Regions from separate parts of the Lysobacter sp. BMK333-48F3 genome, predicted to be linked through region 1. Evidence: riboswitches for the same ligand, from Rfam matches in the RefSeq annotation. Region 1 holds a riboswitch; each other region holds the start of a gene.

Region 1 (2,194 bases):
TGCGCCGTTCGCTCGCCGGCTTGGCGCGCAGCGCGCGCCAGCGCTGGGCGCGCTCGACCAGGGCGCGCATCTCGCCGCCGAGCGGTTCGGGCCGTTGCAGGCGCACCCCGGTCAGGGGGTCGATGCGCGGCGCGCCGGCCGCGGCCAGCACCATCGGCTGGCTGCTGCCCTGCAGCTCCGACATCGCCACCCGATACTGCACGCTGGAAGCCGGCAGGCCGTCGCCGGACAAGCGCCATTGCGCTTCGCTGCGGTCGAGCAGACGGATCGCCTTGAACACCGGCACGTCGAGCGCGGCGATCGCGCGGGTCGCCGCGTCGCGGCCTTCGGCGGCGCCGACCACGAAGTCCTGCAGCACCACCAGCCCGGCCAGCGGCTGCGCGCCGAGCATCGCGCGCAGGTTCTGCACCGCCTGCAGCGAAGCCTCACCCCAGCGCGCGTACAGGCCCAGGCAGGCCAGGCCCTGCGCCTGCGCCTGTGCGCACAGCGCGTCGCCGGTGGCGACGTCGGCGTTGTTGAGATCCAGCACCGCCAGCAACGGCCGGGTATCGGCGGCCGGCGCGGCGACCACCGCGCCGTTCTGGCGCAGCACCAGATCCGGCTGCGGCTGCGCCGCCGGCACCGCGCCGCCGTCGAGCAGGAAGGCGTAGCTGCGCTGCAGATTGCGGCTGCCGCCCTCGCGCCACAGCGCGCGCAGGTCCAGCCACTCGCCGGCGAAGGCGTCGGCGCGGGCGCGCTGGACCAGTTCGGCCGGCGGCGTCTCGGCGGTGACGCGGATCAGTTCGGCGGCGCTGAACGCGCCCAGGCCATGGCGCTCGCGATGGCTGGCCTGGGTCAGGCCGGCTTCGCCATGGAAGGCGTACAGGCGCTGCGGGCCGCGGCCGCGCTGGCGCAGCCAGGCCGCCGCTTCGCGCAGGCGTACGCCTTGCTCGCCGAACAACGCCACCGCGACGACGGCGTCGCTGGCGCCGATCAGTGCGCGCAGTTGTTCGCGGTCCAGGGCTTCGAGCTGTTGCGGCGTGCGCAGCACGATGCGGTCGCCGGGACGGGTGGCCAACAGTTCGCGCGCGGCCTCGGCCGCTTCCGGCGCGGCACGCTCGGAGACCACGCCGAACACGGTCTTGGCCGGCGCGGCGGCGGCGAACAGCAACAGGGCCGCTGCGCCCAAGGCGCGCCACAGTCCTTCGAATCCGTGCCCACGAAACCGCTCACGGAACCCACGCCCGACAAACCCACGCGCAACACGCATCGACGGCCTCGCTCGCCGCACGCCCTGTGCGGAGCTGATGAAGGAGGCGAACGAAACCGCAGAGGCAGGCCACGGACCCGGTGCACGGGCGCGCGACGCCGCCCTCCGCGACGTCCACCGCATACGCACCGGCCGGTCTCCGGGCTTGCGGGGGCCGGGACGAACCCGGCGCATCGGCGCCTTCCCGGAGCGGACGCTCCAGTGGCTGTGGCGGGCGCGGATCGAGGCGCTGGATCGCGTCCCGGGAGCCGTCGCCGACGTGCCGATGCTTTACCCGCCTACCGTTGCAGGGGCAGCGCCGGACTGGTCCGCGGCATCGCGGACGCACCGGCTTCCCGTTTAACCGCGTCGCCGGACGGCGAAGCGGCACCAGATGCAAAGCGCGCGCAATCTAGCACAGCGCGCCGGCGCGGGGCGGACGCGGGGGTATGGAGGCGGTCGGTGTGTCGGGCCGACGGAGATCGTGGTGGACGCTAAAAGCAAATCCCCCGCGCTGCGGACATCGCTCGGCAACCCGCTTGCGCCGGGCGCTGGCCCCCTTTTTCAAAGGGGGCGATCGATGACGCGCTCGGTTCTCGGTGGCTCGATGCTCAGTGGCCCAGTGGCTCGGTGGCTCGGTGGACCGAAGGACCGCTTTTGCTGTTCCCCCATTTGGAAAAGGGTGAGAGCGTGCGCTTGCGAAGCGCCAGGTTCGCGCACGATCGAACGCCAGCAGGCACAGCCTGCTGGCGTTCGATCGTGCGCGAACCTGGCGCTTCGCAAGCGCACGCTCTCACCCTTTTCCAAATGGGGGAACAGCAAAAGCGGTCCTTCGGTCCACCGAGCCACCGAGCCACTGGGCCACTGAGCATCGAGCCACCGAGAACCGAGCGCGTCATCGATCGCCCCCTTTGAAAAAGGGGGCCAGCGCCCGGCGCAAGCGGGTTGCCGAGCGATGTCCGCAGC
Region 2 (2,194 bases), 410 kb from region 1:
TGGCAGACCGCGCCCTCGCGCACCCAGATCGACCAGCCCGACTCGGCGATCGAATCGCCGGCGCGGATCGCCTCTTCGACGTGGCCGCCGCTGGAATCGATGTCGAGGATCCGGGTCGGGATCTCCATCCGCGCGGCCATCGCCGCGACCCGCTGCACCAGGGCGGTGAAGCCGGCGCCGATCTTGCCTTCGTAGCGCACCCGCACCACCCCGGCCGGCTGGCACGGCGCCAGCGCGTCGACCAGGCTGAAGAAATCCAGGCCGCTCAGCGGCTCGCCGTCGCCGTCGGCCTGGTAGTCGTAGCCGCAGCTGATCCGCGCGGTGCCGTTGTCGAGCTTGGCCGGCGGCCAATAGGTGCCGCGCAGGACCTCGGCTTCGCTCGGCGGCGCCGAGGCGTTCGCCGGCAGCGCCCGCGCCGTCTCGTTCTGGCTGCCCAGGGTCACGCTCTCGGCGCCGGCCGGAGCCGGCGCGGCGTCTTTGCCGCAGCCCGCCAGGCCCAGCAGACACAACCCCAGCGCAAGCGACCATCTGTAAAACATGTTCCACCCATCGGATTCGAGATCGCGGGCCGTCCCGGGCCCGCATCGCGCAGCGTCGCGACGCTGCCACGTTAGCCGCAGCCGTTATCCGACTCAACGGCATCGCGACGCCGCGAGCGGCCGCCGCTGCCGCGCGCTTCATCTTCGTCGGCGGCGCATGAACGCCAGCCGGCGAAATCCGCCCGGCGCGCCGGTCGCCGACGCCCTCGGCGCGCAGCCGGCAGACCGGGCAAAGCCGCACGCCCCGCGCACGCGCCGATTGACTCCGCCGGCCGCGCTGCGTAACTTGGCGCCGTTACGGTGAACATCGCTTCATAAAGATAAAGCGATGCGACACGCCGCCACCGGTCCGCCGGCGGCGGCCAGAGGGAATCCGGTGCGAATCCGGAGCTGCCCCGCAGCGGTATGGGAAACGAACGGGCCTTGGCACTGGGCGATCGCCTGGGAAGCGGCCTTAGTAGGAGAAGCCAGAGGCGAGAAAAGAGTGGCCGGGAACGAGCGAGTACTCGTTCCTCGTTTCTCCGCACTCGTTGCCGGCTCAAGTCCCGAGCCCGAAGACCTGCCGCGACCGGAAGGTTCGCCTTCCGTCCGACTCCGGCCCGTGCGCCGGTCGCGCGCCTCGCGGTGCCGGCCGCTGCGCGGATCCGGTTCGCCCGCGGGGGCGAAGGTCGACACCAGGGCAGACCGCAACCGGGCGTACAGCGCCGGGTCGGCGCCGCCGTGGTCTCCTTCGTTGCCCTGCGTCATGCCCACGCATCGCAGGTACTCATCATGATCAGCGTTACCCATCTCGGCTTCCCGCGCATCGGCGCGCGGCGCGAGCTCAAGCAGGCCCTGGAATCGTTCTGGAAAGGCGAGACCGCGGCCGACGCCCTGCACGCCAGCGCCGCCGCGCTGCGCGAGCGCCACTGGCGCCTGGCCAGCGCCGCCGGCGCCGACAGCGTGCCGTGCAACGACTTCTCCCTCTACGACCAGGCGCTCGACGCGTCGGTGCTGTTCGACGCGATTCCGGCCAGCCATCGCGAGTTGTACGAACACGACCCGCTGGCCGGCTACTTCGCCCTCGCCCGCGGCGTGCAGGACGGCCGGCGCGATCTGCGCGCGCTGGAAATGACCAAGTGGTTCGACACCAACTACCACTACCTGGTGCCGCAGTTCGAGCCCGGCCAGCGCTTCGCCCTGCGCGCCGACAAGCCGCTGGCCGAACTGGCCCAGGCCCAGGCCCTGGGTCTGCAGGCGCGGCCGGTGCTGCTGGGCCCGGTGACCTGGCTCAAGCTCGGCAAGCGCCGCGACGGCGGCGACCCGCGCGAGCTGCTGGATGCCTTGTTGCCGGCGTACGCGCAGTTGCTGGAACGGCTCAAGGCCGCCGGCGCGCAATGGGTGCAGATCGACGAGCCGGCGCTGGTGCTCGACCTCGACGACGCCGATCGCGCCGCTTACCGCCGCGCCTACGCCGCGCTGGCCGAGGCCGACGCGCCGCAGCGCCTGCTGACCACCTACTTCGGCGGGCTCGGCGACAACGCCGCGCTGGCGGCGCAGTTGCCGGTGCAGGGCCTGCACCTGGACCTGGTGCGCGCGCCGCAGCAACTGGAAAGCCTGCTCGCCCTGCTGCCGGCCGAGCGCGCGCTGAGCCTGGGCGTGGTCGACGGCCGCAA
Region 3 (2,194 bases), 2.6 Mb from region 1:
CGAAATCGAACGCCGGCACGGTGTCGCGGCCGCCGTAGGGGCCGTTGTTGCTGTGGGTGAAACGCACCCGCGCGCCTTCCACACCCAGGTTCAGGCGCTGCGCTCGGCCCCACAGCTCGCCCGCGGCGAGCAGGTCGAAACGCTGGCCCCATTGTTCCTGGTCGTGGCCGATCTCGATGAAGTCGCTGCGTACGACCAGGTTCTTGCGCGGATCGAAGGCGTAGCTTTCGGCGTTGCGCCAGCGCCGGTCGATCGCGACATGGTAGGTCTCGGCGACCAGTTGGGCGCGTTCGCCGAGGGCGTAGTCGAAGCGCAGCCGCGCCAGGCCGTCGTCGTAGCGGATATGGCTGTCGGCGACGTCGTAGTTGCGCTCGCGCAGGCGACGGTCGAGGCGGCCGTCGGCCAGCGGCGTGCCGAAGTAGCGCGGATCGTGGCGGCGCCCGCCGTCGTACTTCAGCGTCGCGGTCAGGCGCGGGCTCAGGTCCCAGGCCAGGGCGCCGGAGAAGCCGTAGCGTTCGTAGCCGGCGCGGTCGATCTCGCCGTTGCCGCCGGCGCCGGTCAGGTCGGCGCGCCAGCGCACGCGCTCGCCCACGCCCTGCCCCGCGCCGAGGCCGAAGCGGTAACCGTCCCAGCTCGACATCGCCAGCATCGCCTCGCGCCGCGGCGCGCTTTGCAGGGCGCGCGGCACGTAGTGCACCACGCCGCCGACGCTGCTGTCGCCGAACAGCACCGAGGCCGGGCCGCGCAACACTTCGATCCGATCGAGCTGCCAGGTGTCGCCGGGAAAGCTCAGCGTGCCGGAGGCGACGAACACCCGGGTGCCGTCGTAGACCTGTGCCACCGAACCGTGACCGGAGAAACCGCGCAGGCTCAGCGAAGAATTTCCGTTGCCGGGCGCGCCCATCGGCACCACCCCGGCGGCGCGCGCCAGCGCGCGTTGCGGCGTATCGTCGCCGCGTTCGCGCAGGGTTTCGCCGTCGAGAATCTCGACCGCGGCGGGCAACTCGCGCAGGCTCAGGCCGAGCCGGCTGCCGGCCTCGGCGACGCGCTCCAGCGGCGACTGCGCGCGCACCTGCACCGCGTCGAGGGTGGTGGAATCGTCGGCGCAGGCGGCCTGCGCGAACGCCAGGCCGGCCAGGGCCAGGCCGAGGCGGCGCAACGCGGGAGCATGGCGGCTGAAGCGGCGGGTACTGCGATGGGAAGTTCGGACGGACAAGCGGGCGGTCTCCGGTGCTGGCGCACGGGATGCCTGCAGATCCGGAGCGGCCGGCGCCGGCGCGCCGCTGTGCCGCGACGCGTCCACGCACGAACCCGGCCCGCGCGCGTACGCAGCGGCCGGGGCCGGGCGCGACGCGATCGGGATTCGACTCCAGTCCCGCGCCCGCACCCCGGAGCGCATGTTCGACTGATCGCCGCAGGGTCGGTCTTCTGGCTCGCCGTCGACCTCCTCCGCCGGCCTTCCCGGTCGCGGCGACCAGTGGCATGTGGGCGGATTCGTCAGGCTTACAGCAGCGGGGGCTGCGCCGGAATGGCCGGGCCGCATCGCGGCGCCGGCGTCACCGGACTTCCCTTCGGCCTTGCGGCCGATGCCGCGCGATGGCTTGCGCGGCGAACCCTGTGGACGGCGCGAGCTTAGGCGAGCGCTGAAGGCGCCGCAACTGCACAGCGCGGTATGGCGCGAAGCTCGCGCCGCGCGGCCGACGCGGCGCGTCACAGCGCGCGCCAGGCCCATGCGCCGAACGCGATCGCCGCCAACCACAGCAACACGCCGCGCCCGACCAGGCGCTGCGCGCGTTCGACCGAGCCCGCATCCGGCGGCTCGCCTTCGCCCAGCGATGGCCGCGGTTCCCACACGCCGTGATACGGCGCGGCGCCGCCCAGGCGAACGCGCAGGGCGCCGGCACCGGCGGCCATCACCGGGCCGGCGTTGGGGCTGTCCCAGTGCGCCGCCTGCGTGCGCCAGCAGCGCCACGCCGCGGCGGTGTCGCCGAGCGCGGCATAGGTGATCGCGGTCAGTCGCGCCGGCACCCAGTTCAGCACGTCGTCGATACGCGCCGCGGCCCAGCCGAAGCGTTGGTAGCGCGGGGTGCGATAGCCCCACATCGCATCCAGGGTATTGGCCAGGCGATAGCCGACCGCGCCGGCCGGGCCGAGCAGGACGAACCAGAACAGCGCGCCGAACACCGCGTCGTTG
Region 4 (2,194 bases), 2.6 Mb from region 1:
CGTCGCGGCGCAGGCTGGCCTGCACGGCGTGGGCGCCGAAGTCCTGCTGCCACTGGCCGAAGGCGCCGCGCAGGATCCGCCGGTCGCGGGCGTAGGCGACGTTGCTGTCGATCCGGTCGCGCTGCCAGTCGAATCCCAGGCTCAACAGGCCCGGCCCGAGGCCGAGGTCGGCCTGCAGCGAGCCCAGCTCGCGCCGGGTTTCGAAGGTGCTGGAGTACTTGCCGTTGCGATAGGCCTCGCTGAGATCTTCGCTGCGCCCGGCGCTGGCGCTGAAGCCGACGCGCTCGCTGGGGCGATAGCGCAGCTTGGCGCCGAGCACCTGCTGCACGCTGTCGGCCTGGTTGTTCTGGCTGCCGTCGTATTCGTTGTAGGCCTCGGCGCGGAACGCGCGCGCTTCTGCTTCCCAACGGTCGTCGAAACGGTAGCCGCCCTGCACGGTCAGCGACTGGTTGCGGTAGCCGTCGCGGTCGGGCGAGTGGGTGAAGCAGCCGGCGCCGCGCGGCGCCGGCTTGCCGCGACAGGCGTTGATGGCGTCGGTGTCTTCGTGCGCGGCGTTGACCGAATACCAGCCGCGCTCGCCCTTGCCGGCCACGCCGGCGCTGGCGCGATGGGTCTGGTAGCTGCCGATCGCGGCGCTGAAGCTGGGCGCGAACGCACCCTGCGGGCGGCGGGTGAACACCTGGATCACTCCGCCCAAGGCTTCGGAGCCGTACAGGCTGGAGAACGGCCCGCGCACGATCTCGACCCGCTCGATCTGCTCGACCGGAATGTCCTGCAGCGCGGTGCCGCCGCTGGTCGCCGAACCGAGCTTGATGCCATCGACCAAGACCAGCACGTGGTCGGATTCGGTGCCGCGCAGGAACAGCGAAGTCTGCTTGCCGGCGCCGCCGTTGTTGGCCAGCGACACGCCGGGCGCGCCGCGCAGCAGGTCCGGCAACGAGGCCGGCTGGCGACGCTCGATCTCGGCGCGGTCGATCACCGTCACCGCGGCGAGGGTGGCGTCCTGGGTCTGGGCGGTGCGGGTGGCGGTGACCACGACCTGGTCGAGATCGACCGCGGCCGGCGCGGCGAGGGCCAGCGCGGGAGCGGCGAGCACGCCGCCGGCGAAACACAGGGAAGCAAGACGCAGACGCGGGGCGTAGCAAGGCAAAGTCACAGGCGGTCTCCATGACCGCGCTCTCCCGCGCGGCCGTGATCGGTCGTGACAGAAGGCGGAAACGGCCAGGAGACGGCGCACGCGCGCCTTCGCCCCGAGACCGGCCCACCGCCTGTCGGTTCGCGCTCCGGGCCGGTCTCCGGGCTCGCGAGCCGATGCGGTCCTGTGCGGAACCGGCATCGCGTACCGCGCCTTCCCGTGTCGAAACACAGTGGCTGCGTGCGGTACGTCTACTCGCCTACCGTTGCGGGGGCAGCTCCGGCTTGGCCGCCTGCGAGGCAGGACGACGACCGGATTCCCGTTTCAATCGCCGGCGAATGTGCCGGCGATCACCTTGAGCGCGGGCATCTTAACAGTCGGGCCAGGTGGCGACGCCAGCGTATGGGGTCGCTTGGCCTGAATGAGCGACGCTGTATGGGGCAACGGCGACCAGGCGGAACGCCGAATCGGCGCCAAGATGTGTTTCGTGGCGCACTACCACTTTTGGACTATTGCCGATAGTCGGATTTTGGCGGCTTTATTGACCGATTGTTATGCGCGTGTTAAATCGCAATGACATCGCTGTCAGTCCCTCAAGGAGTCGCCATGCACGTCCGCCGTACCCCCGCCGGCCCGCGCCATCCCCTGGCCCTGGCTCTGCTGCTCGCTCTCGCTGCCCCGGCCTACGCGCAGGACGCGCCGCAAAGCGACGCCAAGACGCTCGACCAGGTGATCGTGACCGGCACCCGCGTGTCCGACCGCACCGTCGCCGAGTCGACCGCGCCGATCGACATCATCACCCCCGAAACCCTCGAGGCCACCGGCACGGCGGAGCTGGCGACCGCGCTGTCGCGCGCCCTGCCCTCGCTGAACTTCCCGCGCCCGGCGATCACCGACGGCACCGACGCGGTGCGCCCGGCGCAGCTGCGCGGCCTGGCCCCCGACCAGGTGCTGGTGCTGGTCAACGGCAAGCGCCGCCACACCACCGCGCTGATCAACCTCAACGGCAGCCAGGGCCGCGGCTCCTCGCCGGTCGACCTCAACGCGATCCCGATCGCC

What was found. A riboswitch is a leader RNA that binds a small molecule or an ion and turns the genes downstream of it on or off. The one in region 1 is predicted to bind cobalamin.
Region 2: linked by a shared signal. The riboswitch ahead of metE (5-methyltetrahydropteroyltriglutamate--homocysteine S-methyltransferase) and the one ahead of K4L06_RS12935 (cobaltochelatase subunit CobN) in region 1 are both predicted to bind cobalamin.
Region 3: linked by a shared signal. The riboswitch ahead of K4L06_RS01675 (TonB-dependent receptor) and the one ahead of K4L06_RS12935 (cobaltochelatase subunit CobN) in region 1 are both predicted to bind cobalamin.
Region 4: linked by a shared signal. The riboswitch ahead of btuB (TonB-dependent vitamin B12 receptor) and the one ahead of K4L06_RS12935 (cobaltochelatase subunit CobN) in region 1 are both predicted to bind cobalamin.

What each region holds. Positions count from the first base shown of each region.
Region 1 is NZ_JAIHOO010000001.1:3,036,020-3,038,213, reverse strand. Features, by position in the region: gene K4L06_RS12935 (cobaltochelatase subunit CobN) at 1-1,168, opposite strand, end outside; cobalamin riboswitch at 1,362-1,638, opposite strand.
Region 2 is NZ_JAIHOO010000001.1:2,628,336-2,630,529, reverse strand. Features, by position in the region: gene K4L06_RS11160 (hypothetical protein) at 1-539, opposite strand, end outside; cobalamin riboswitch at 854-1,121, shown strand; gene metE (5-methyltetrahydropteroyltriglutamate--homocysteine S-methyltransferase) at 1,311-2,194, shown strand, end outside.
Region 3 is NZ_JAIHOO010000001.1:435,813-438,006, forward strand. Features, by position in the region: gene K4L06_RS01675 (TonB-dependent receptor) at 1-1,216, opposite strand, end outside; cobalamin riboswitch at 1,423-1,570, opposite strand; gene cbiB (adenosylcobinamide-phosphate synthase CbiB) at 1,711-2,194, opposite strand, start outside.
Region 4 is NZ_JAIHOO010000001.1:442,641-444,834, forward strand. Features, by position in the region: gene btuB (TonB-dependent vitamin B12 receptor) at 1-1,114, opposite strand, end outside; cobalamin riboswitch at 1,269-1,508, opposite strand; gene K4L06_RS01710 (TonB-dependent receptor) at 1,742-2,194, shown strand, end outside.